4 regions of the Laedolimicola sp. genome follow, and region 1 is predicted to be linked to each of the others. Evidence: riboswitches for the same ligand, from Rfam matches in the RefSeq annotation. Region 1 holds a riboswitch; each other region holds the start of a gene.
What was found. Region 1 has a riboswitch for cobalamin ahead of ACTRC3_RS04365 (ABC transporter substrate-binding protein). Riboswitches for the same ligand answer to the same signal wherever they lie in the genome.
Positions count from the first base shown of each region.

Region 2: another riboswitch for cobalamin. It lies ahead of ACTRC3_RS03365 (tRNA threonylcarbamoyladenosine dehydratase); the one in region 1 lies ahead of ACTRC3_RS04365 (ABC transporter substrate-binding protein).
Region 3: another riboswitch for cobalamin. It lies ahead of ACTRC3_RS00160 (sirohydrochlorin cobaltochelatase); the one in region 1 lies ahead of ACTRC3_RS04365 (ABC transporter substrate-binding protein).
Region 4: another riboswitch for cobalamin. It lies ahead of nikB (nickel ABC transporter permease); the one in region 1 lies ahead of ACTRC3_RS04365 (ABC transporter substrate-binding protein).

Region 1 is NZ_JBOKYU010000010.1:39,160-44,212, reverse strand. Features, by position in the region: gene ACTRC3_RS04375 (CapA family protein) at 1-425, shown strand, start outside; tRNA gene ACTRC3_RS04370 (tRNA-Glu) at 575-646, shown strand; cobalamin riboswitch at 808-1,025, shown strand; gene ACTRC3_RS04365 (ABC transporter substrate-binding protein) at 1,163-2,224, shown strand; gene ACTRC3_RS04360 (FecCD family ABC transporter permease) at 2,300-3,358, shown strand; gene ACTRC3_RS04355 (ABC transporter ATP-binding protein) at 3,371-4,159, shown strand; gene tyrS (tyrosine--tRNA ligase) at 4,584-5,053, shown strand, end outside.
Region 2 is NZ_JBOKYU010000007.1:26,168-31,220, forward strand. Features, by position in the region: gene ACTRC3_RS03350 (LysR substrate-binding domain-containing protein) at 1-767, opposite strand, end outside; gene ACTRC3_RS03355 (FAD-dependent oxidoreductase) at 897-2,528, shown strand; gene ACTRC3_RS03360 (4Fe-4S binding protein) at 2,542-3,495, shown strand; cobalamin riboswitch at 3,554-3,681, shown strand; gene ACTRC3_RS03365 (tRNA threonylcarbamoyladenosine dehydratase) at 3,812-4,612, shown strand; gene cobI (precorrin-2 C(20)-methyltransferase) at 4,613-5,053, shown strand, end outside.
Region 3 is NZ_JBOKYU010000001.1:30,271-35,323, reverse strand. Features, by position in the region: gene ACTRC3_RS00165 (Na+/H+ antiporter NhaC family protein) at 1-1,062, shown strand, start outside; cobalamin riboswitch at 1,145-1,322, shown strand; gene ACTRC3_RS00160 (sirohydrochlorin cobaltochelatase) at 1,535-2,758, shown strand; gene ACTRC3_RS00155 (hypothetical protein) at 2,784-3,353, shown strand; gene ACTRC3_RS00150 (hypothetical protein) at 3,466-3,924, shown strand; gene ACTRC3_RS00145 (ABC transporter substrate-binding protein) at 3,921-5,053, shown strand, end outside.
Region 4 is NZ_JBOKYU010000056.1:3,054-8,106, reverse strand. Features, by position in the region: gene ACTRC3_RS10575 (ABC transporter substrate-binding protein) at 1-513, opposite strand, end outside; gene nikC (nickel transporter permease) at 510-1,349, opposite strand; gene nikB (nickel ABC transporter permease) at 1,346-2,290, opposite strand; cobalamin riboswitch at 2,385-2,603, opposite strand; gene ACTRC3_RS10560 (threonine/serine exporter family protein) at 2,785-3,534, shown strand; gene ACTRC3_RS10555 (threonine/serine exporter family protein) at 3,544-3,987, shown strand; gene ACTRC3_RS10550 (class I SAM-dependent methyltransferase) at 3,971-4,849, shown strand; gene ACTRC3_RS10545 (prolyl-tRNA synthetase associated domain-containing protein) at 4,996-5,053, shown strand, end outside.

The DNA.
Region 1 (5,053 bases):
TGGGGGAGATACAGGCGGCGAAGCAGCAGTGCGACTATGTAGTGGTCTATGTCCATTGGGGAATCGAGCGGAACACAGAGCCGGAGGAGTATCAGAAGTCCTTGGCCCGCCAGTATATCGACGCCGGGGCAGACGCTGTAATTGGCGCGCACCCCCATGTGCTGCAGGGGATTGAATATTATCAGGGAAAACCGATTTTTTATAGCCTGGGCAATTTTATTTTCGCGAACCGGACCTACGAAACCATGATGGCAGAGCTGACCATTACAGACGACGGCATAGAGGTAAGGGTGATTCCCTGTGTCAGTACGGCCAACCAGATGGGACTGATGGATGGCAGTGAGCGGGCAGCCTTCTATGGAAATCTGCAGGGGCTGTGCTTCGGCGGCGTTACGATAGGGGAAGATGGAAGCGTCAGGGAGTAAGAAAAAAAGATGTATAAATTATCAGAAAAATATAAAAAATACGTGAAAAATAAAGAAATTAAAAATTTTGAAAAAAACACTTGCATTTCCCCTTGTCTTATTATATACTAAACAAGTCGCAAGCGAGCGGCACAAAAGAATAAGGAAATGGTCGATTGGTCAAGCGGTTAAGACGTCGCCCTCTCACGGCGAAAACAGGGGTTCGATTCCCCTATCGACTGCTGAAAAGCTTCTGGTTATCCAGGAGCTTTTTGTTTTATGCAACAGGAAATTCCTATGGAATCCCCTGTTACATAAAAAATATTATCGCACTGTGGAGAAGTGGAAGAAACTGGCATGGATTAACAATATTTGATGCTTGACAAGAAAAGAAAAAATATGTTATATATTTAACGGAGTGAGTGCCGACTAACAGAAATGTTGGGCCGGTGAAAAGGGAAACAGGTGTAAATCCTGTGCGGTGCCGCCGCTGTAAGCGCAAAGTTTCAGGGCCGTTTTCCTTCACTGTCCGTAAGGTACAGGAAATGGTACGGGACGGGAAGAAGGAAGACAAAAAAGGCCGGCGTAAGTCAGAAGACCTGCTTATTCTGCTTTTGCTGTCACGGTCCATGACATTTGCGAAAGATAGAGGGCGCAGTGCGTCCGGATGCCGAATACGGGTGCATCATCTGATCAGAAGTGATTGGGTGGTGCTTTTTTTATGGACGAATCATTTTACAGAACGAAGGAGAAGAAACATGAAGAAGAAAGTAGTAAGCGTACTCTTAAGTACCTGTCTCGCGGCAGGCCTGCTGGCAGGCTGTGGTTCCAAGGCAGCGGACACCACAACAGAGGAGAACACAGAGGCTGCCGAAAGCGCCGACGAGACAAAGGAGACTGCAGACGCAGACGACGCCTATGAGCCGGTTACCATTACCCTGAACCTGGAGCGTTCCGGACTGGGTGAGAACGTAGAGTACACCATCACCAAAATGCCCTCCGCTGTGGTAGCTTCCGGTGACCAGATGGCAGATTTTTTCTTTGATCTGGGATTGCAGGATCAGATGGCAGGCTATACCAAGGGCTTTTGCTGGAGTACGGCTTCCGAGTATCCGGCCCGCGATCAGGTTCCCCAGCTGATGAACCCGGGCGAAGGCCTGACAAATCTGTCCAAGGAAGAGCTGCTGGCAACCGGCTGCGATTTCCTGATGGGCTGGGATTCCACATTTTCCGATAAGAATTTCAACAAGGATTTCTGCGATGAGAATGGTATCGCCATGTATTTCCCGTATGTATGCACAGACAGCGCAACCTTTGCGGATCTGTATAAGGACTACGAAACTCTGGGCGAGATCTTCAAGGTGCAGGATCTGGCAGCTGAGAAGGTACAGGCTATGAAGGATACCCTGCAGGAGGTGCAGGACGCTCTGGGTGATGAGGCCTATGAGAATCCGGTAAAAGTATTTGCTTATGATTCCGGAGAGGATGTACCGTTTACCGCTTGCCAGGGCATGCCGGGCGACATCATCAAGAAGGCCGGCGGTATCTCCATCTTCGATGATATCGAAGCAGGCTGGGCAAAGCCCTCCTGGGAGGAAGTAGTAGAGCGTGATCCGGACGTGATTCTGATTCTGGAGTATACCGGAGACGATGTAGCAGAGAAGCGGGAGTTCCTGGAGACCAATGAATTCACCAAGGATCTGCGCGCCGTAAAGGAAGGCAGAATCTACTCCGTATGCTGCAGCGATATGCAGGGTAGCGCAGGAAGCGCCAACGCGGTTAAGACCATTGCAGAGCAGCTGTATCCGGATAAATTCTAACAGGGGGAAAGACAGGGGAGTGAAAGCTCCCCGTTTTTCTTGCTCATTCTATTTGTGTTCACGAAGGAGGAATCTATGAAAGGAACAGTAAAATCGGGCAAAGGCCGCTTCCTTGTGACGCTGCTGCTGGTATTGCTGCTGATTGCCGCGGTATTGACCATATCCGTAACCATCGGCGCAGTGAACGTCTCAGCAGGCGATATTGGAAAAATTCTGGTAAATAAAATCTCTGGGAAGGATATCTTTCGAATTGCCTGGGAGGGCAAGACGGAAAATATCATCTGGAATATCCGGTTTCCCCGCGTGCTGATGGCCTTTATCGTAGGTGCGGGACTGGCGCTGTGCGGCGTCCTGATGCAGGCGCTGACCAAGAATCCCCTGGCAGATCCCTATGTACTGGGTATCTCCTCCGGAGCTTCTGCCGGAGCAGTCTGTGCCATCCTGCTTGGTTGGTTCAGCTTTATGGGCGGATATTCCGTTATCTTTGGCGCTACCATGGGAGCGGCTGTCTCCATCTGTCTGTCTTTAAGTATCGCCTCCATTCATGGCCGGATTACCTCGACGCAGCTGGTGCTGGCGGGTATCGCGACTTCCGCCCTGTTTTCAGCCTTTACCAATCTGATGGTATACGGAATCAATACGGGATCGGATAAGACGAAGATGGCGCTCTATTGGATGGTAGGATCCTTAAGCGGAGCCACCTGGAGCAAGCTGAGATATGTGGTGGTGGTTGGCGTTGTGGTAATCGTGGTCATTTTCCTGTTCGCGAAGGAGCTGGATGTATTGCTTCTGGGCGACGACGTGGCGGAAACTCTGGGTGTGGATACCCGTAAAATGAAACTGGTTATTATTGCGGCTTCCACGATCCTGACCGGCGTTGTGGTATCCGTCAGCGGCGTTATCGGATTTGTGGGACTGGTTGTACCCCATATTATGCGAAGCTTTGTGGGATCCGGACACAGACGGCTGATCCCCATGGCGATTCTGGGAGGAGGACTCTTCACAATGCTTACCGATCTGATTTCACGCACCATCATTGCTCCGTCTGAATTGCCCATAGGCGTGGTGGCGGCCTTTTTCGGCGCGCCCTTCTTCCTGTATCTGATTCGCCGGGGCAATATGGGAAAAAAGTAGAGGAGGCAGAGTATGAGTTTACAGGTAAAAAATCTGGATTATCAGATAGACGGAAAAAGCATTCTGGAACAAATCTGCCTGGAAGTGCAGGACGGCGAGTTTGTGGGCCTGGTTGGTCCCAATGGCTGCGGCAAATCTACGCTTCTCAAAAATATCTACCGAACCTACAAGCCGGGCCGGGGTACCGTTTTTCTGAATGAAAAGGATGTGCTGGATTTTTCCTTCAAAAAAATGGCCGGGGAAATGGCAGTCATGGCCCAGGAAAATCATGTGGAGTTTGATTTCGAGGTGCGGGATATGGTCATGTTCGGCCGGTACGCCAAGAAAAAATTCCTGCAGGGGGATTCGGCGGAGGACAAGAAGCTCTGTGAAAAATGCCTGAAGGAAGTGGGACTGTCCGGCTACGAGCACCGTTCCTACTTAAGCCTGTCCGGCGGCGAGAAGCAGCGTGTGCTGCTGGCCCGGGTGCTGATGCAGGAGAGTGCCTTTATTGTGCTGGATGAGCCCACGAACCATCTGGATGTGAGCTATCAGTATCAGATTATGGATATTTTAAAGGGGCAGGACGTGACGGTATTTTCATCTATTCATGACCTGAATCTGGCGGCCCTGTACTGCGATCGGATTATTTTCATGTATCAGGGGAAGATTGTGGATTACGGTACGCCGGAAGAGGTGCTCACAAAAGAAAATATCCGGGAGTACTTTGGAATCGAAGCGCAGATCACAACCAATACGGCCACGGGAAAACGGCAGATCTATTATCTGCCGGGCTGGATAAAAAGCGGAAAAAGGGCTTGACAAAACCAGTTTCCCCTGCCTATAATAAACGCAGATTTACACATAAACCAAAAGGCTTTGACGGGAACAAGTAGAAGTCGGAGGGAGCGGACAGAAAGCAGCCGGGCGATGAGAGGCGCGCGTATCTCCTGATTTTGAATACATCCCCGAGCTTCGTACCGAACCCATTTCCGGAAGCAGTTTTCCGGGGCAGGAAGTAGGCTGCGACGGAATCCCGCACCCGTTAGCGTGCTAGAGTGTCGATAGCTGGCACTTGAAGAGGTAAGCAGCGCGAGCTGTTTATGAAAAAAAGGTGGTAACACGAGCGTAACCCTCGTCCTTTTAAGAAAGGATGAGGGTTTTTTGCACGAAGCCCGTGAACCCTGGCTTTGAAAAAGCCAGGGTTTGCACAGCAGAGAGAATTTCTAATTAGGAGGAAGAGAACATGGCAGAAAATATTTATGACGTACTCATGGAGCGCGGCTTCATCGAGCAGTGTACCCATCCGGAGGAGGTAAGAGAGCTCCTCGGAAAGGAAAAAGTAACCTTTTACATCGGCTTTGACGCCACTGCAGACAGCCTGACCGCAGGACATTTCCTGACCATCATGGCCATGATGCACATGCAGCGGGCAGGACATCGTCCCATCGCCCTTTTAGGCGGCGGAACTACCATGGTAGGCGATCCCTCCGGTAAGTCCGATATGCGTAAGATCATGACAAAGGAAACCATCCAGCACAATGCAGAATGTTTCAAGAATCAGCTGTCCCGTTTCATCAACTTTGACAACGACAACGCGATTCTGGCCAATAACGCGGACTGGCTGCTGGATCTGAATTATGTGGATTTCCTGCGTGAGGTGGGAGCGCATTTCTCCGTAAACCGGATGCTGAACGCGGAGTGCTACAAGCAGAG
Region 2 (5,053 bases), on a different contig from region 1:
GAAAAAATGCGGAGACGCTGATGACGGATTTCATGGTACATCAGACGCAGAGACATGACAGACAGAACCTTGTTGTATAAAACGGCGTTCAGGATCGTGCGGGGGCAGTTGGCTTCCCAGGTGATACGGATGGAGAGCCCCTGCTCTGCCACGTACTGTTCAAAAAGCCGTCGTGTGCCGCTGCCCTGTTCACGCATGGCAAAAGCCTGTCCGTTTAAATCCGAAGAGTGAAGTGTCTCCATTTCATAAAAAGGATGATGAATCCCTGCTGTCAGAACAAGACAGTCGTCGATAAGAGGGAGCACAATCAGATCGGGAGACTGAATTTCACCCTCTACAATCGCGGCGTCCAGCTGGGATCTCAAAAGCTTTTGTTCAATTTCGGCAGTATTGCTCACAAAGGAATATACTTCCAGACCCGGCAGCTTCCTTTCCAACTCCAGAATCACGGAGGGAGTCAGACAGGTACCGACGGTGAGGGTGCTGCCAAGCTTCAGCGTAGCGGTCTGCCCCTGATTCATCATCAACTGATCCAGCTCTGAAAACCGGGAAATCAGCTCCGGAGCCTGGGACAGCAGAAGCTTTCCCTGTTCTGTCAGGTAAAGCTTTTTCCCGAGCCGTTCAAACAACAGACAATGGTAATGTTTTTCCAGTTCCCGGATGGCCTGGCTGACGGTGGGCTGGGTCAGATACAGATGCTCTGCAGCTGCACACATGGTGCCGTATTCGGCGACGGCGGTAAAAATCGAAAGATGGCGAATGGTCATGTAAAATCCCCTTTTCTGTCAGATGTATAGATAAAACCTATTGATTTAATAAAATAATATCATTTTTCAAATTGATAAGCAAGTGCTATAGTAAGAGTAACGAAAATGTATCAGAAAAGGGGAAGAAAAATGAAGGTCATTGTAGTGGGCGGTGTAGCAGCCGGAACCAAGGCTGCAGCCAAGCTGAAGCGGGAAGATCGAAATGCGGACATCCGGATCCTGACAAAGGGAAAGGATATTTCCTATGCGGGCTGCGGTCTTCCGTATTATGTGAGCGGCGTGATCCGGGAAAAAAAGGATTTGCTGGTGCATACGCCGGAATCTTATGAAAAAGTAACCGGAGTGCCGGTGGAAATCCGGACTGAAGTGACAAAAGTAGACCGAAAAGGGAAAACTGTGGAGGCTGTGAATCTGGATACGGGAGCAGTCGAAGCCTATGCGTATGATAAGCTGGTGATTGCCACGGGCGCGCGTCCCTTCGAGCCGGATTGCCCGGGCACGCAGCTGAAAAATGTATTTTATATGAGAACGCCGGAGGACGCAGATATGCTTCGGCAGACTGTGGAGGCTGGAGAGATCCGTCGGGCAGTGATCGTGGGCGGTGGATTTATCGGACTGGAAATCGCGGAAAATCTGGCGGCGAAGGATGTGAAGGTATCTGTCATTGATTTCGCGCCCCATATTCTGCCGGGCTTCCTGGATCCGGAGATTGCGGATTATGTGGAAAATAAGCTGGCGGACGCGGGCGTCATGTGTTTTACCGGAACGGGCCTGGAAGAAATTCTCGGGGAGGAGAAGGTAGAAAAGGTAAAAACCTCCCGCCGTGCCATGAAGGCGGACGCCTGCATCCTGGCTATGGGAATCCGTCCCAATACGGAATTTTTGCAGGACGCCGGTCTGGAAATGTTCAAAGGAGCTCTGTTGACAAATCAGGCGTTGCAGACAAATGATCCGGATATCTACGCGGTCGGCGACTGCGCTATGGTAACGAACCGGATTACCGGAAAGCCCCAGTGGTCGCCCATGGGTTCCACAGCGAATATAGCGGGCCGCGCGGCGGCGCAGCACCTTGCCGGGAAAACAGTGCAGTATCCGGGCGTGCTGGGAACCGGCGTGGCGAAGCTGGCCGGCTTCTGCATGGGAAGAACCGGATTACTGGAGCAGGCGGCGCGGGAAGCAGGCTATGACGCAGAGAGTGTGATTTGTGTGGTGGACGATAAGGCACATTACTATCCGGGCGCAGCTTTATTTGTCATAAAGCTGATTGCAGATCGGGAAAGCCACAGGCTGCTTGGTATGCAGACTGTGGGAACGGGAGCGGTGGATAAGCTGACGGATATAGCGGTGACTGCGATTTCCATGAAAGCGACCCTGGAGGATCTGCAGTACATGGATTTTGCGTACGCGCCGCCCTTCTCCACTGCGATTCATCCGCTGCAGCATGCAGTGAATATTCTGCTGAATAAGCTGAACGGGGAGCTGGACAGCATGACGGCCGCAGAGTATGCGGAAGAAGGAGAAAATTATCGGATCGTGGATGCGGGTATTACACCGTCGCTGCACGGGTATCCCTATGTGGATCTGAACAGCCTGGACGGTCCGGCAGACGGGCTTGGCAGGAACGAAAAACTGCTTTTGGTATGTTCCAAGGGAAAACGGGCTTATCTGGTGCAGAACCGTCTGAAGGCTTACGGATATACGGATACAAAGGTACTGGAGGGCGGCATGACCTTCCATACAGAATTAACAGAGGAAGAATAAAAGGAGGCACACAATGGCTACATTAACAATCAGCAAGGAAGATGAAAAGCGCGTAAAGGCAATGGGATTTCTGAGCAATAAGGGAACCGATAATTTCTCGGCAAGAATCATTACCGTCAATGGAAAGATAACGGCTGCGCAGCAGAGATGCATTGCGGAAGCGGCGGAAAAATTCGGAAACGGAGTGATAACCTTTACCACCCGTCTGACGGTGGAGGTACAGGGCGTTCCCTACGACAAAATCGAAGAATTCAAGGAATATATTGCCAGAGAAGGACTAATTACAGGTGGAACCGGTTCTGTGGTACGCCCGGTTGTAGCCTGTAAGGGAACCACCTGCCAGTATGGACTTTTGGATTCCTTCGCCATTTCCGAGGAAATCCATCACCGTTTTTATGAGGGGTATCACACGGTAAAGCTGCCGCACAAATTTAAGATTGCGGTAGGCGGCTGCCCCAACAATTGTGTAAAACCGGATTTAAATGATTTGGGAATCATCGGTCAGAGAATCCCCGAATTTGACGAGGATAGCTGCAACGGATGTAAGAAGTGCAGCGTAGAGGCAGCCTGTCCCATCGGCGCGGCAAAGGTGAAGGACGGCGTTCTGGAGATTAACAAAGAAATCTGTAACAATTGCGGCCGCTGTGTGGGTCAATGCCGTTTCGACGCCATCGAAGACGGTCAGTACGGATTTAAGATTTACATCGGCGGCCGCTGGGGCAAAAAAATCAATCACGGAAAAGCGCTGCGTAAGGTGTTCACCAGTAAGGAAGAAGCCTTAAACGTGATTGAAAAGGCGATTCTCCTGTATCGGGAGCAGGGCATTACCGGCGAACGTTTCGCTGCGACCATCGAACGTCTCGGCTTCGATAACGTGGAGCAGCAGCTTCTGTCTGATGAAATTCTGGAGAGAAAGCAGGAGATTCTGGATGCGCAGCTTCATCTGACAGGAGGAGCAACCTGTTAAAAGGGAAACCCTATAGGGTATATTTTGTTGACGAAAGCCCGTCTGTATGCTACACTGACTAAGGTATAACGCAGAGAGTATGCATGATGCATAAAGCAGGGGAATCAGGTGGAAGGCCTGAGCGATCCGGTCACTGTAAGCAGCGTGTCTGCAAGCCAGGCTACCTGCTCTTTGCGGGAAATGGACAGGCTTCCGTGGAAAGCGGTTCCGGATATAGTTGGCGGCCGATGGGATGAAATCCGCTGCTGATCATAGGGAGAGATCTGTCATAAAATACAGATCTCTTTTTGTTTTGCAAGCGCATGAGGAGAAAATTATGTTAAATCAGTTTTCAAGAACAGAACTTTTACTGGGAAAAGAAGCCATGGAGATTCTGGAGCATTCCAGGGTGGCAGTCTTCGGCATCGGCGGCGTGGGCGGCTATGTGGTGGAGGCCCTGGCGAGAAGCGGCGTGGGAGCCTTTGATCTCATCGACGACGATAAGGTGTGCCTGACGAACCTGAACCGCCAGATTATTGCCACCCGGAAGACGGTGGGTAAGTACAAGGCCGAGGTCATGAAGGAGCGTATCCTGGAGATCAATCCGAAGGCGGAGGTCAATACACATCTCTGCTTCTTCCTGCCGGAAAATAAGGATGAATTTGATTTCAGCCGGTACACCTATGTGGTGGACGCCATCGATACAGTCACCGCGAAGATTTCTCTGGTGGAGGAATGTGAGAAGGCAGGCGTGCCTCTGATCAGCAGCATGGGAGCGGGCAATAAGCTGAATCCCTTCCTGTTCGAGGTGGCGGATATCTATAAGACCAGCGTATGTCCGCTGGCGAGAGTCATGCGGCGCGAATTGAAAAAACGCGGCATCAAAAAGCTGAAGGTGGTCTACTCCAAGGAGAAGGCGGTGCGTCCCATCGAGGACATGTCCATCAGCTGCAGAACCAACTGTATCTGCCCGCCGGGAGCCAAGCATAAATGTACTGAACGCCGTGACATTCCGGGTTCGACCGCATTTGTACCGTCCGTAGCGGGACTTCTGATCGCAAGTGAAATCGTAAAGGATCTGACCGAGGACGCCATGAACCGCGCCCGGGCAGCCCAGGAGCAGGAGGAGAATAAATAGATGAAGGGTAAATTATACGGCATCGGCGTGGGTCCGGGTGATCCGGAGCTGTTGACGCTGAAAGCAAAACGGATTCTCGATGAAGCGGATATCATCGCCGTTCCGGTAAAAGAAGCCGGAGAAGAGAGTACGGCGCTGGAAATCATCCGCCCGGTGGTGGAACTGGAGCATAAGCACCTCCTGGAAGTCATTTTCCGGATGGCAAAGGATAAGGAGGAGCGGAAGAAGTGCAGAGCAGCGGCCTGCGAGCAGCTGACCGCAGAGCTTTCCCGGGGAAAGAATATCGCTATGATTACCCTGGGCGACGTCTCGGTATACAGCACTTACATGTATGTGAACCAGTATGTGGCAGAGCATGGCTTTGAAACGGAGATTATCCCGGGTATTCCATCCTTCTGCAGCGGAGCGGCTGCGGCCCGGTTACCGCTGATGGAGGGAAAT
Region 3 (5,053 bases), on a different contig from region 1:
CTGGCGTACCTCATCGACGCCACGGCGGCTCCGGTCTGCATCATTGCCCCCATTTCATCCTGGGCGGCGGCTGTAACCGGTTTCGTAGAGGGTGAGGACGGACTGGCGCTTTTTGTCAGCGCGATTCCCTATAATTTCTACGCGATTCTGACTATCGTTATGATGATTACGATAGCAATTCTGAACATTGATTTCGGTTCCATGAAGGTCCATGAGGACAACGCAAAGAAGGGCGACCTGTTTACTACGCCGGACAGACCTTACGGCAACGCAGAAGGCCTGGATAACGTGGGAAATGGTTCCGTAAAGGATTTGCTGATTCCGATTCTTTCCCTGATCATCTGCTGTGTTATCGGCATGATTTACACCGGCGGCTTCTTTGACGGCGCGGACTTCGTGACCGCCTTCTCCAACAGTGATGCGTCCATCGGTCTGGCCATCGGAAGTGCTTTCGCCCTGGTCATCACGATTCTGCTGTATGTGAGCCGTAAGGTCCTGGGCTTCAAGGAGTGCATGAACTGCATTCCCGAGGGCTTCAAGGCCATGGTTCCGGCCATCATGATTCTGACCTTCGCCTGGACCCTGAAGGCCATGACAGACAGCCTGGGCGCCGCGGAGTTCGTGGCTAATCTGATTAAGAGCAGCTCTCAGGGTATGGTTGCTCTGCTTCCGGCTATTATTTTCCTGGTTGGATGCTTCCTGGCTTTTGCCACCGGAACCTCCTGGGGAACCTTTGGTATCCTGATTCCGATTGTGGTAGACGCGTTCCAGACCACCCATCCGGCGTTGATGACCGTGGCCATCTCTGCCTGCATGGCGGGCGCTGTCTGCGGCGACCACTGCTCCCCGATTTCCGATACGACCATTATGGCGTCTGCGGGAGCCCAGTGTAACCATGTAAACCATGTGTCCACCCAGCTTCCCTATGCGGTCAGTGTAGCAGTGATTTCCTTTATTACCTATATTGTGGCAGGATTTACCCAGTCTGCGCTGATTTCTCTGCCGGTAGGTATCATATTGCTGCTCGCTTATCTGTTATTTATGAAAAAACGGGCGAAATAATGCAAAAAGGAAGAAAAAATAGCGGAAAAACAGTTGATTATTTCAGAAAGACTGCTATAATGCTTGTGTAGGTTATGTGAAATCAAATAAGAAGCAGCTGGTGCCGTTAAAAAACGGAGAATAGGGAAGCAGGTGAGAGACCTGCGCGATCTCGTCACTGTATGCAGGAGCGGCTTATCATACGTCACTGAGCCATCGGGAAGACGATAAGCAGCGCTTGTACTGTAAGCCAGGAGACCTGCCAGACTGCGGCGCATGGAGTCGAAAGATTCCGGATCACGAGGATTGATAGTGCCAGATGGGGTATAGACACAGCTGTTCCGCGCAGCGCTGTTTTGCGTGGATGGGCGAACAGATGTAAAGCTGACGACTGAAAATCCGACGATCCACAGGATCGTCGGATTTTTTAGCAGATTCCTTCTGATCTTATGAATTTCATTTAACTGAAAAATTTTTGCAGGAGGAAAAGAAAATGAAAAAGAAACTTGTAACACTGTTATGTGTAACAACTCTGACAGCATCCATGCTGGCAGGCTGCGGCAGCAAGGCTGAGACGCCGGCTGCAGACACTACTACTACGGAAGAGACCACAGACGCTGCAGAGGAGACTGCAGACGACGCGGACGCAGATCAGGCTGCAGCTGACAACGTAGCAGCCCTGATTGACAAGATCTATGTTCAGGAGAGAACAGAGACCACAGACGCTGACTGTAAGGCAGCCAAGGAAGCATGGGACGCTCTGACAGACGCTCAGAAGGAGCTGGTAGAGGGCGAGAACGCTGACCCGGATTACTTCGGACGCGACACCGGAGACGCTTCCAAGGATGATCCGAGAAACCAGGACGAGATCGGCGAGAACGAGCTGCTGGTAGTAAGCTTTGGTACTTCCTTCAATGACAGCCGTGTAGCTGATATCAAGGGTATCGAGGACGCTCTGGCAGAGGCAAATCCGGACTGGTCCGTAAGACGTGCCTTTACCGCACAGATCATCATCAACCATATCCAGGCCCGCGACGGCGAGGCAATTGACAACATGGATCAGGCTCTGGATCGCGCAGTTGCCAACGGCGTAAAGAACCTGGTAGTACAGCCGACCCATCTGATGCACGGCGCTGAGTACGACGAGCTGATGGAGGCGGTAGACGCATACAAGGATAAATTTGAGTCTGTAAAGGTAGCTGAGCCGCTTCTGGGCGAGGTTGGAGCAGACGCTTCCGCAGTCAACGCAGACAAGAAGGCTGTTGCCGAGGCTATTACTGCTGAGGCTGTAAAGACGGCTGGTTTCGATACTCTGGACGCAGCAAAAGAGGATGGCGTGGCATTTGTATTCATGGGTCATGGTACCTCCCATACCGCAAAGATTTCCTATAGCCAGATGCAGGCACAGATGAAGGATCTGGGATATGAGAACGTATTTATCGGAACCGTAGAGGGCGAGCCGGAAGATACTGCATGTGAGAATGTGATTAACGCAGTTGCAGAGGCCGGTTACACCAAGGTTGTACTTCGTCCGCTGATGGTAGTTGCAGGCGACCATGCAAACAACGACATGGCAGGCGACGATGACGATTCCTGGAAGAGCATGTTCAACGCATCCGGCAAGTTCGAGAGCGTAGACTGCCAGATCGCAGGTCTGGGCGAGATCGAGGCAATCCAGAATCTCTATGTTGCTCATACCGCAGAGGCTATGAAATAAGTAAGGATAAAGGACAAGAAAAGAAATGAAGAAGAAAATCATCGCGTTAATGGGAATGGCAGTCTTAAGCTGCACACTGGTGATGGGCTGCGGCAGCAAGGCGGAGACGCCGGCTGCAGAGACTACCACAGAAGCGGAAAGCTCCGATGAGAAAACTGCCAAGACAGAAGAAACGGCGGAGCCGGAAAAGGCTGACGCAGAAGAAGCTGCAGCAGCGGCACTGGAGGACGGCGTTTACACCGCAGATTTCAATACAGACAGCAGTATGTTCCATGTAAATGAATTTTACGAGGGAAAGGGAACGCTGACCGTAAAGGACGGACAGATGACCATTCATGTGGTTATGCCTTCCAAGAACATTGTGAATCTGTATGAAGGTCTGGCAGAGGATGCCCAGAAGGACGGCGCAGAGCTTCTGCAGCCGACCGTAGAGACCGTAGATTTCGGCGATGGTACAGAACCGGAGGAGGCCAATGCCTTCGACGTACCGGTTCCCGCACTGGACGAGGAATTCGACCTGGCGCTGATCGGAACCAAGGGCGTATGGTACGACCATAAGGTCAGCGTATCCAATCCGGAGCTTCTTCAGGACTAGGCTTTAGAAAAAGCGAACAATAACATGCAGGGGCTGTTGTAGAATGTGCAGAACGTTTTGCGGCAGCCCCCTTGTTCCAATTATAGGAAATTCAAATAGAAGGAGTAAGACAATGACAATCGAGGATTTACAGCTGGCGGACGGTAATTATACGGTAGAAGTGGCCATGGAGGGCGGCAGCGGCCGGGCCACTATTGAGTCACCTGCCGCGTTGTCCGTGGAGGACGGACAGGCTGTGGCCCAGATTACCTGGAGCAGCAATCACTACGACTATATGATCGTGGGCGGCGAGAAGTATCTTCCGGTGAGTACAGACGAGCATTCGGTTTTTGAAATTCCGGTGGAGGTCTTTGACGAGGGGATCGATGTGATTGGCGATACGACGGCCATGAGTACGCCCCATGAGGTAGAATATACGCTGACCTTTGCGTCAGATTCTATTCAGGGAGAGAATGGCGGCAGCACGGGAGGAGCGGGCTCCACTACGGCGGCAGCAGGTATTGTGATAATTGCGGTAGCGGCAGCGATTGCGGCGACTGTGATGCGGAAGAAGAGGAATACAAAGGCATGAAAAAGAAACTGATGGCACTTCTTCTGTGCCTGGCTATGTGTCTGGGACTTACGGCCTGTGGAGCAGGCGGTTCCGGCACGGCAGAGAACAGCACGGATATCAGTGACGAGCTGACTTATACGGACAGCACGAAGCTGGAATACGCGCAGAAATTTACCATTGACAATTATGAGGGCGGCTATTCACTGATAACCATCACGGACGGCGGACGCTTCCTGGTGGTTCCTGAGGATAAGGAAGCGCCGGAGGATCTGGCGAAGGATATCACGGTACTTCAGCAGCCCATTCAGAATATATATCTGGTGGCTTCGGCGGTCATGGACATGTTCGTATCCCTGGACGCCCTGGACAGTATTCGCTTCAGCGGCACCAAAGCCGACGGCTGGTATATCGATGCGGCGAAGGCAGCCATGGAGAATGGCGACATTCTCTATGCAGGCAAATATTCTGCGCCGGATTATGAGCAGATTCTGGCGGAAAATTGCGGCCTGGCCATCGAGAACACCATGATTTCCCATACGCCGGAGGTGCAGGAGCAGCTGGATAAATTCGGAATTCCGGTGCTGATAGATCATTCCAGCTATGAGCCGAACCCCTTAGGCAGGACCGAGTGGGTGAAGCTCTACGGCCTGCTGACCGGCCATGAGGAAGAGGCTGAGGCGGCCTTTGCCAGTGAGGCGGATGCTTTTAAGGCCATCAGCGGCGAAGAAGCCACAGGCAAGACGGTGGCATTTTTCTATATCACCAGCAACGGCGAAGCCAACGTGCGGAAATCTGCCGACTATCTGCCGAAGATGATTGAGCTGGCGGGCGGCACGTATATTTTCCAGGATCTGGGAGATGCAGAGGATGCTACTTCCACCCTGTCCATGACGATGGAGGAGTTCTACGCAGGGGCGAAGGACGCGGATTACATCATTTACAACAGTACCATAGAGGGACAGCTCTCCTCGGTGGATGAGCTGCTGGCAAAAAGCCCGCTGCTGGGGAAATTCAGGGCAGTGCAGGAGGGCCATGTGTACTGTACCATGAAGAATCTGTATCAGTCTACCATGGAGCTGGGCACGATTACGTCGGATATTCACCGGATGCTGGTGGGGGACGACGGGGATCTGACTTATCTTTACAA
Region 4 (5,053 bases), on a different contig from region 1:
CAGGTCTACGGTCGGCTCACTTGTTACAATCGTCACAGTCCAGGCTTCATCGTCTGCGCTGATACTGTCATATGTGAAATAATTCCAGGGGTTTCCATTTCCGCCCTTATTGGGATCTGTCACCTCAAATAATCTCTCCAGGGATTCCTGAACCTTTGTCGCCGTCATCGATTCTCCATTGGAGAAGGTTACATTTTCTTTCAGCTTTATGGTCCAGGTCAGCTGATCGTCCGCTACAGACCAGTCTTCTGCCAGCCACGGCGACACGGTGCCGTCGTCCTCAAAACGGGTCAGGGTTTCCAGCGCGCCCCAGCGCATTACAAACCAGCTGTTCCAGTCATCTGCCGGATCCAGGGTTGCGCTGGTCAACTCTGTCGCCACATTTAGCTGTGTTTTCGCGCTTCCTCCGTCTGACACTGCTTTCTGCTCTGTTCCTGCGCTGCCGCCGCATGCTGTGATACTGCCCGCAAGGCACAGGCTAAGGGCAAGGGCAATCAGTTTTTTTCCGTTCATCTTCTCTTTCTCCTCTTCTTTCTTCGTTTTTCTGTTGCATTTGGATCTATCATATCTCTAATACAGTCACCCCAGAGATTAAAGATGACTACCGTAATAAAGACCGCAAGTCCCGGACAAAACAGCAGCCACGGGCTGCTCAGTATATAGGTTCTTCCCTCGCTCAGCATATATCCCCATTCCGGTGTGGGGGGCTGGATTCCAAAGCCAAGGAAGGACAGGCTTGCCAGCGACAGCATGATGGTGCCGATATCCGTCGCTGCCGTAATGATCATCGTAGGAAGCGCGTTGGGCAGCATATATCTCATCAGGATTCTGCTGTGTCTGGATCCTGAGATTTCCGCCGCGGATATATAAGTCCTGTTCCGTATCTTCAGCACCAGGCTTCTGGATAGTCTGGCATATCTGGTCCAGCTTACCGCCGCGATTGCAATCATGGAATTTTTCAGGCTTGGCCCGAGAATTCCCGCGATTGCCATGGCCAGAATCAGATCCGGGAAGGCGATCATCATATCGCCCACTCTCATGATTACCGCGTCTGCCACTCCGCCGAAATACCCGGCTATGATTCCAAGAAAGGTACCCACAACCAGGATTACCGCCACCAGAATCAGTACGCTGTATACACTGGTGGTCGCCCCGCAGATCACCCGGGAGAACACGTCCCGCCCCAGCGCGTCGGTTCCGAAATAGTGATCTTTTCCGGGCGCCTGGAATGCGTCGCTCAGTGACGCGCTCAACGGATCGTAGGGAACGATTTTGTCCGCCAGGAACGCCACTGCCAGAATAAGGAAAACCAGAATGGAAAGCACCGCAAATCTTGTATTCTTTTTCATCCGTTCTCCCCCTCCCTGGTCCTCGGATCAATGTAATGATAGGATATATCCACCAACAGGTTTACCACCATATAGATCAGGGCTATCCACAATACGAAGCCCTGGATCAACGGATAATCCCGCGCTTTCACCGCTCCCACCGCCAGGATACCCAGTCCCGGATAGGAAAAAATAATCTCCACCACCGAGGTTCCTCCGAGAAGCGATCCAAAGGATAGCCCCAGCATGGTAACCAGCGGGAGCATGGCGTTGGGAAGAACCTGGCGGAACAGTATTTCCCACTGATTCATTCCCCGGGCTCTCGCGCCTGTCACGTAATCCTGGTGCAGCTCCTCCAATACCGCCGTGCGCACCTGTCTGGAATATTTGGAGGCCATGGCAATGGCCAGCGTAATCCCCGGCAGCAGCATCTGTTCCATTCCGACGGAGCTGCTCGCCACCTTTACCAGTCCCAGCTTCAAAGCGAAGACATATAATAAGATCAGGCCAATCAGGAAGCCCGGAAGTGAAATACCCAGGAAAGAAAGAAAGCGAACGATATAATCCGCTATCCCGTCCTGTCTGACCGCTGAAAGAATTCCAAGGGGAACCGAAACAATTAACATCAGCCCCAGGGAAAACAGGGCCAGCCGGAACGTTGCCGGCAGCCTTTTCATCAGCAGCTCCAGTACCGGGGCGCTTTTACTGAAGGAGGTTCCAAAATCTCCGTGAAAAATACCGCCTATCCAGTCCACATATTGCTGTAAAAAGGGTTTGTCCAGTCCCATGGACTGCCTGGCCTGCTCCAGCATTTCCGGACTCGGGGTAATTCCCAGGGAATCATACATAGCTGTGGCCGGATCGCCCGGCGCAAGGTATGTTAATAAAAAGGTCAGAAAGGAAATGCCTATCAGCACTACGCACATCTGGATAAGTCTGGATACGAGCCTGTTCTTTTTCACTGTTTTCCTCCGTTTCAGCAATAAAAAAGCCATGGATACTTTTGCATCCATGACCGATTTTACATGGGAAATAAGCCTTCGCAAATAGATCGTTCGCTAAGGTTGCTGCATAGCAGTTCTCCTGACTCACATATTCAGGGAAGAAGCCCAGCGAACTCTCCTCGCCTTCTCAGGTTTACCCCAATGGCGGACTTTCATCTAAGGATCGTTCTTTATGTATACAGTGGCGGTACCGTCCATGATTTCCACATGATTCTCTATTCTTTATCAGCCGCCGTACGCGACTGACAACACTATGCCCGTTTATTTTACTTGATTCCTCTATATCTGTCAAGATTTTTCCATTTTTTGTCTTCCGGTAATTCAGCCTGTCCTTTCGGAAACAGGAATTATTTCTCTTTCTGTCCATACTTTCCTTGACCCGCTTCTCTTACATAGGTATAATGGGCATAGATTATTCTCAATACAAAATCAGGTATAAGGAAATCAGACAAATGGATTACAAACTTTTGCTCGACACCGCCGTCATGGCGGGGGAGCTGATGCTGGCCAACGGGGCTGAGACTTACCGGGTGGAGGATACCATGCAGCGGATGCTGGAGCTGTCGGGACTGAAGACCGCCGAGGCCTTCGTGATGGTGACCGGATTTCTGGTCACTCTGGACGACCCGTCCATCCAGTCCATGACGGTGACCCGCCGGATTCACAGCCGTGGCACGAACCTGAGTATCATCGACGAAATTAACAGTATTTCCAGAGGACTCTGCGGCGGGGAGCTGGAACTGGAGGAAGCCTTCCGGAAGATTAAAAAGCTGAAAAAGGAACCGCATCCGCCCCAGGCTTTTCTGCTGGCCAACGCAGGCGTGGCCGCGGCCTTTGCACTGACCTACGGCGGAACCTGGCAGGAGGCCTTTGTGGCGGGTGTGGCCGGATTTTTCATGGCCATCTGCCTGTATCTGTGCAGCTGCATGAAGCTGCCCTCCTTCTTCGGAATCCTGCTGAGCGCTGTGGTAATCTCACTGTTCGCAGGCGGACTTCTGAAGTTTCTTCCTATTATAGGGAACCTGGATTCCATCATCATCGCGGCCATTATGCCCCTGGTTCCCGGCGTAGCCATCACCAACGCGGTCTTTGACACCCTGCACGGGGATTATATCTCCGGCTCCGCCCGGATGATGGAGGCCTTTGTGGTCGCCGCCTCTGTAGCTATGGGTATTGTCATCGGACTTCGTTTCATTCAGTAAGGAGGTTTTATGCTGATACAGGTTATCGGCGCGTTTTTTTCCGTTGTGGCCTTTTCTTTTCTGCTGCACGTACCGCGCAAATATATCATCTGGGCCGGTTTCACCGGCGCGGTGGGCTGGTGGATCTATCTGTTTCTCATCGGAATCAATCTGTCTGTGGCCATGTCCACCTTTCTGTCCGGCTGTCTCGTCTCCCTCTGCGGCCAGATTTTCGCAAGGGTCCTGAAGGCTCCGGTCACGATTTTCGTCATCCCGGGCATCTTACCGCTGGTGCCGGGCGCGGGCATGTTCCGCATCGCCCACTCTGTCATCCGTTCCGACGGAATGACTTCCTATTATATTATTCAGACACTGATTGTGGCGGGAATGATCGCCCTGTCCATCATGGTGGTGGACAGTATTTTCCGCTTATTTTTAAAGACCAAAGGAGATTGTCATGTGGATCGCAGATAACTGGACCGATTATGAGATACTGGATACTTCGAAAGGAGAAAAGCTGGAGCGCTGGGGCGATTACCTGCTGGTGCGGCCGGATCCCCAGGTCATCTGGGATACGGAGCGAAAGCTGCCTGGCTGGAAGCGCATGAACGGCCATTACCACCGCAGCAAAAAGGGCGGCGGCGAGTGGGAATTCTTCGACCTGCCGGAGCAATGGACCATCCAGTATCCCCTCTGCCAGGGCAAGAATACCTTAACATTCAATCTGAAGCCCTTCAGCTTCAAGCATACAGGCCTCTTCCCCGAGCAGGCTGCCAACTGGGACTGGTTCGGTGAAAAAATCCGCAATGCCGGACGTCCCGTAAAGGTACTGAATCTCTTCGCCTACACCGGCGGAGCCACACTGGCCGCCGCTGCCTCCGGAGCTTCTGTCACCCATGTGGACGCTTCCAAGGGCATGGTAGGCTGGGCAAAGGAAAACGCCCGTTCTTCCGGACTGGGTGAGGCTCCTATCCGCTGGATTGTGGACGACTGTGTGAAGTTCGTGGAACGTGAAATTCGCCGTGGAAATCATTATGACGGCATCATCATGGACCCTCCCTCTTACGGCAGAGGCCCAAAAGGAGAAATCTGGAAAATTGAAGAGGCCATTCACCCGCTGATCCGTCTCTGCGCCCAGCTTTTGAGCGATGAGCCGCTGTTTTTCCTGGTAAATTCCTATACCACCGGACTGGCCCCGGCGGTGCTGACTTATATGATCGCCACAGAGCTGAAGAAATATAACGGTACTGTCGATTCCCAGGAGGTAGGGCTGCCCGTAACCGCATCCGGACTGGTGCTGCCCTGCGGCGCAAGCGGACGCTGGGAAACTAAATAGCTTTTTACAAAGTCAATGGCGGCTGGAGGTTCCGGCCGCTGTGTTTCTGTCTAAATGCTAAGGTTTCTTTTACATTCCAGATTATGTTTCATGGGATGCCCATTCGAAGCCTCTGTAATATTTAAAATTTCAAAGGAGGAATCATTATGAGTAGCATTTATATTGACCCGCAGGTTTACACCGGCCGTCCCGTCAGCCCGGAGG